DNA from 2 places in the Aureibacillus halotolerans genome. Region 1 is predicted to be linked to the other one. Evidence: predicted binding sites of a transcription regulator. Region 1 holds the regulator's gene; the other holds the start of a gene.

Region 1 (3,190 bases):
CATTACTTCGCTAAGTATACTCTGAGACAGACCGTCAATGAAACCAAGGTCTATGCCTAGCCTTACATCTGATAAACAGCTAGCAGCCTCAGCACTTTGAATGACACGGCTGTGTGACAAAATGCCATAGGACCTCCACACTCTGTCTTCCAATTGAACCCGAGATGTATCGAGCATAGCGCCTCGCATTTCCCGTTCCTTTTGGATCAGCTCATAAACTACACTTTGCAGATCGTCAACGATGTCTTCTTCAGATTTTCCTAATGTTAATTGATTCGACACTTGAAATACATTTCCCTGGGCTTCAGAGCCTTCTCCATAAATTCCACGAACCGCAATGCCTAGCTGATTAATTGCTGATATAATCGTATTCATTCTTCCACTCATGATTAGTGCGGGAAGGTGCATCATTACGGATGCTCTCATGCCTGTGCCAACATTGGTTGGACAGCTTGTTAAGTATCCTTTTTCCTCATCATATGCGTACTCCAAATGATTTTCTAAGATGTCATCCATTTGATTGGCTGCAGCCAACGCTTCCGTCAGCTGAAAACCAGGGAACAAGCACTGCAAACGAAAATGATCTTCCTCATTCACCATCAAACTAATGTTTTCTTCGTCAGACAGCAATACTGCTGAGGATTTCTCTGATCCAGCCAAATTGGGAGATATGAGCTGTTTTTCCATCAGGACACGCTTTTCAATATTTTTAAGGTCGCTCATTTCTAGCATAGACAAACGCCCAACATCCCCATACTCATGGGGCATTACATTTGTTTTCGCTTGGTTTAGAACGTTTTGCAATTCCTCGCTTCCTGCAACGGTCGGGAAGGAATAACGATTCAGGTTCCTGGCATAGCGGATACGGGAGCTCATGACAATATCACTATCGGGCCCTCCCTTTAGATGCCAGGGACTTAACGCCTGTTGAATAAACTTATGCAACGACATCGTTACTGATCCCCTTCCTTCAACTTCCCTTGTAAGGAACGAATTTCATCTCTAAGAACCGCGGCTTTTTCAAACTCTTCTTTATCGATAAGCTCGTGAATGGCCGTTTTTAACTCAGTGATTTGCCGTTTTACGTTTAATTCCTGTCCTGCACGCTTTGGAATTTTCCCTTTATGTGTTGTATTCCCTGCATGAACACGTCGTAAAACAGGATCTAATCGGTCTTTAAACGTATCATAGCATTGGGCACAGCCGAATTTTCCTGTTTTGAGGAAACGTGCATAGGTCATATTGCATTTTGGACAAAGAGGCTCATTCGACGTGACGTGCTGTTTCTGCTTATGAAACGCGAATGCGTCCTGTCCGTAACCAAAGATGCCTGATAATAAATCTTGAATGGTATAACCTTGGTGATGCCCTTGAGACGGTTGGTCTTCTCGCTCCTGAGCGCATACCTCACACAAATGTTTCTCCCATTTCTCATGATTAATAATTTGTGTAAAATGAACTGTAGCGGAGCGTTGATGACAAACTTCGCACTCCATGTAGCTCCCCCATCCTTACATTTTATATTTAAGAGTTTGCAGAATAGATTGAAGCATTCTGCCTCGTAATATATCCCGTTGTTCTATCGGCAAATCAAGCACAGAACGATCCATGAGATTCAATAAAATCTGACACTCACGCTTGCTCAATGCCCCTTCCTCATATAAACGGCCAAGAATATGCCCCGCTGACGCTTGAGTACATCCGTTTCCTTCGATCAATCGTAGCATTTGATCTAGCATATGCAGGTGGTCCTCATGCTCAATCTTCGTAATCCGAATGTAGCCTCCACCGCCACGTTTACTTTCAACAATATAGCCCTTTTCCACAGTGAACCTTGTTTTAATCACATAATTAATTTGAGAGGGTACGCACTGAAAACGATCTGCTATTTCATGCCGCCTAATTTCTACCGCATCGTTCTCAGATAACTGAAAAACTTGTTTAAGGTAGTCTTCTATGATGTCTGAGATGTTTTTCATCGTTTCCCTCCCTTCAATTCAGGACTTTGACTATTTTTGACTATGATGATTATTATACGTTCGATCGCTAACCATTTGCAAATATGAAGCCTTCTCTTCATTATGTCCTCAACGAAATGTCTTAATCATCTGATATCTAATAGACTTCTTTAACAACCTCCACGATGGACAATGCATCCAACACCTTAATGCGTCCTTCAGATTCAGCAAACAAAACTGTGAACTTGTATTCTTTTAGTCGCTCTTTCCCGTCTCCAGCAACTAAATCCTTTGTTCTCACATTGCGAATCTTTCCATAGTCTTCAATAATACGTAACAACTCCGCTAAATGCTGCCCATCTTTTGGAACAACGATATGAATGATTTCCTCTGCACCATGCTTAAAAAGGAGTGTTTCTAATCGATTGAGAAACATCAAGCTTAACAGCACAACAACAGTTGAAAGAATAGCTAATGTATATAGACCTGCGCCTACTGTTAAGCCTAGTCCTGCAACAACCCATATTGAAGCAGCGGTCGTTAGCCCACGAATCGTTGCCCCTTTCACAAGAATCGTGCCTGCACCTAAAAAGCCTATACCACTAATGACGTAAGAAGGAATCCTCGCTGGATCATATTGAACATTGTCATAGTTCTCAATGAACTCTTCAAACCCGTATAATGATAGAAGCATCATCATACAAGCACCCATACCAACCAATATATGCGTTCGAAATCCTGCTGGTCTTTTGCTTACTTCCCGTTCCAGACCAACAAGTCCGCTTAACACGAGAGCGACAAGAATACGTACAAGCATAACATGAAAATCTTCTGGTATTTCAATAATGTGTATCCATTCATTACCTTCCATTCATATCCCTCCTCTTACTACTAAAACAGTGTATGCGCACTAGAGCAACTCATGTCTTTTCAAGTTTCATAAAGAATAGAATACAAAAAGAGGTTACGCATCCTGCGTAACCTCTCTGTTTGTTTTGCCCGGCAGCGTCCTACTCTCACAGGGAAACCCAACTACCATCGGCGCTGAAGAGCTTAACTTCCGTGTTCGGCATGGGAACGGGTGTGACCTCTTCGCTATCGCCACCAGACAATTTATTAAAATGACAAGGATGAGTATATCGCTTTTCTTTCGAAAAGTCAATAGCTTTTTTGAAAAAAGATCATCCTTCAAAACTAGATACCGACACACACGGTTGAAACAAAAATCAATT
Region 2 (3,190 bases), on a different contig from region 1:
GTCTATTTAAAAGAAGGCGAAAAAATATCTGACTTCCTCACTGTGATAGGAGCTCATCAGGCCATGCTGCACTTTGAAGATGTCCGCATTGTTCGTGATATGCGAAATTCGGTCAATCGTCTCGTTAATTGTGAAACAGCGAACTTGAACAAAACGATTGGTGCTGCTTTGCGACAGGTTGAAAACATTCATTTCATTGAAAGGACTGTTGGTCTGGATGCCTTACCTGATAAGCTTAGAGAGATTGCTGAGCTTCGAGTGAAGTATCAAGAGGTTTCTTTGAAGGAACTTGGTGAGATGACGTCGAATGGAAACATAAGCAAGTCTGGCATTAATCACAGATTAAAGAAAATAGATGATTTTGCCGAAAAACTAAGACGAGGGCAATTGCCCGAAAGAGTGTGACCACATAAATAGTAGACAGTGCTATTGTCTGTAAAGAATGTCATGTTTTTTAATGAGGCGGCGACCGGTCGAAAAATGAAACATTTTTTCTTCCGGTTGCATATATCTTAAATATAAAAGCGCTTTCAATAAAGGGGAGGAATTACATTGACACAACAACAAGTTACGGTGCAATTAAAAACAGGACTGCGTGCTCGCCCGGCAGCGATATTTGTTCAAGAAGCCAATCGGTTCATTGCTGATGTGTATTTGCAAAAAGGATCGAAGAAAGTAAATGCGAAAAGCATTATGGGGTTAATGAGCTTAGCCGTTGGCGCTGATCAGGAAGTCACCATTTCAGCAGAAGGCAGAGATGAAAAGGAAGCGGTTGAGGCGCTTGTCTCGTTTGTACAAAAAGAAGATGTGGCTTAAATATTTTTAAGCAAAAAAAAAGCGACTGGGAACCCAGTCGCTTTTTTAAATAGATGAGGCAACTTCATTGTCGCTTCATCCTATTTCTACTTTTATTTACGTGACATCACTGAGTCAATTATGCCATACTCTACGGCAGTTTCTGCAGTCATGAAGTTGTCACGATCTGTATCACGTTGAATGGTTTCGATCGGCTGTCCTGTACGTTCAGCAAGGATTTCATTGAGCTTTTCGCGCATTTGTATAATACGTCTTGCATGAATTTCAATGTCTGACGCCTGACCTTGTGTTCCGCCAAGCGGTTGGTGAATCATCACTTCACTATTTGGAAGTGCATAGCGCTTGCCTTTCGTTCCAGCTGCAAGCAAGAAGGCTCCCATTGATGCCGCCATGCCAGTACAGATGGTCGACACATCAGGCTTGATGAATTGCATCGTATCATAAATGGCCATTCCTGCTGTAATTGAACCCCCAGGGGAGTTAATGTAAATGGAGATGTCTTTTTCTGCATCTTCGGCTTGCAAAAATAGAAGCTGAGCGACGATTGAGTTTGACACATTGTCGTCAATGCCACTTCCGAGCATAATAATACGGTCTTTTAATAATCGAGAGTAAATGTCATATGCACGTTCACCGCGGTTGGTTTGTTCAATGACTGTTGGAATAAGATTCATTAACGATTCCTCCTAAAGTTACTTAAATAGTATGTAGTCATCATACTCATTTGGTCAATGAAGGTCAAATCATACGCTTCATTGAAGAGTACTCAAACATCATTGTATCATGTATTCGACGAAAGATACCTTTATTCATCCTTCCCGGGAACTTAAGTTGGTAAACAGAAGAGGAAGTGAGGAGTGGAGTGAATATGGGGTCTGCATTGTCCTAAAAGTGGTCGGAGTTAATTTCAGGAATTAAATTTTATGAAAAACTTTGGATCATCACCACGGTTGATTTAAATACTCGCGGTCATACGCTCGCTTTCACCCTAAAGGGTACAAGTGCAACATCGACTCAAGAAGACCTCGTCGTGTTTTCTTTTCCTGCTGCGATTTGTGATCCTCCTCTGGCGTGATATATGCATTGTGGATCGCATTGAGTGTTTATTGATAGGTATCAAAGTACATGGATGCATATGATCATCTGACCCCATCCCTTTTTCATTTCACTCTTGCGTCCAAACGTAGGATGCCGTATAATTACCTTTGTCACTTTATGAAAATACTCATGCGCTCGTAGCTCAGTTGGATAGAGCGGTGGTTTCCGGTACCACGTCAGTCGGGGGTTCGAATCCCTTCGAGCGCGTCAAGGTTGTTTTAATGGGGAATGTGGATGGTAAAACCTAGCAGTTATGGTTTTTTCGTCATACGAGGGAATCGGTCTAGGTCGATTCTGCCCCATTATTTTTTATTGGTTCCGAATCATTGAGTGCTAAGAGATTATAACATTCGTTTCAGTGAATGTAGTGTATTTCTTTATACTCCAGATCTTGCATTATTTAATCAGAAAGTTTACTATTGTTCATTAAGTTGGTATATATTATACTACAGATACCCCTATAAAATGGTATCTTTTATTTGGTTTCTGCGTACAATGATAAGACCTTTTGGGAGGTGTTGTTGTGCGCAAAAGAAAAAGTGAGGAGGACAAAGACATGTCTGTAACTAAGAAAGAATTGTCGGTAACCGAATCACTCACTGAAGCGTTTGAGGAAGTGGAAAGAATTCGTAGTGGCAAACAACCAAAAACATCTTGGCAAGAAATGATTGAACAAATCAAAAAAGATAGGGATTCAGGTAATCTATAATTAGATGAACCATTATCAAATAATACCTACTAAAAGTTTTGATAGAGCTCTACGTAATTTAACTAAAAAACATCCGAAGGCAGTAGACGATATTGGGGACGTATTAACGAGTTTACAAAATGGCGACTTGGTAGGTAATGCTATTCCTGGTTTAAAACATCCTAATAATAAAGCCTTTAAAGTTCGGTCAGCTAATGTAAGTGGGCGAACTGGTAAGCGTGGGGGATTCAGGATTATTTATTATCTGGTCACTTCAGATAATGAAATTTATCTATTAACCGTGTATTCTAAATCAGATAAACAGAACATTTCAACAAAAGAAATAAATGAACTAGTAAGAAAGTATGTGAAGCCACTGTAGAAATCTATACCGAATCCGTAAATTAGCGGTTCGGTATAGAAATGTTGATACACCGACGGTTATCGTACATAGTTTCCTGTGGTTTCCGGTACCACGTCAGTCGGGGGTTCGAATCCCTTCGAGCGCGTCATTCAAAAGGGGTTGTCTCAAAAGCCTCTTAAAAGTAGAAAACCTCAAGGCATTTGAACAGATGCCTTGAGGTTTTT

Evidence for each region. Region 1 encodes CtsR, which represses protease genes until heat stress. Its sites were predicted from a motif close to ATGGTCAATAAAGGTCAAACA; they were not measured.
Region 2: a site for CtsR is predicted at 1,541-1,561, ahead of clpP (ATP-dependent Clp endopeptidase proteolytic subunit ClpP). Genes of this name have one in related genera too.

What each region holds. Positions count from the first base shown of each region.
Region 1 covers NZ_SNYJ01000023.1:43-3,232, reverse strand. Annotated here, with positions in the region: gene mcsB (protein-arginine kinase McsB) at 1-951, opposite strand, end outside; gene mcsA (protein-arginine kinase activator protein McsA) at 954-1,496, opposite strand; gene EV213_RS18300 (CtsR family transcriptional regulator) at 1,512-1,979, opposite strand; gene EV213_RS18295 (MgtC/SapB family protein) at 2,116-2,829, opposite strand; rRNA gene rrf (5S ribosomal RNA) at 2,956-3,067, opposite strand.
Region 2 covers NZ_SNYJ01000015.1:81,550-84,739, forward strand. Annotated here, with positions in the region: gene whiA (DNA-binding protein WhiA) at 1-405, shown strand, start outside; gene EV213_RS15555 (HPr family phosphocarrier protein) at 553-816, shown strand; gene clpP (ATP-dependent Clp endopeptidase proteolytic subunit ClpP) at 909-1,490, opposite strand; tRNA gene EV213_RS15565 (tRNA-Arg) at 2,046-2,121, shown strand; gene EV213_RS20830 (hypothetical protein) at 2,471-2,623, shown strand; gene EV213_RS15570 (hypothetical protein) at 2,628-2,984, shown strand.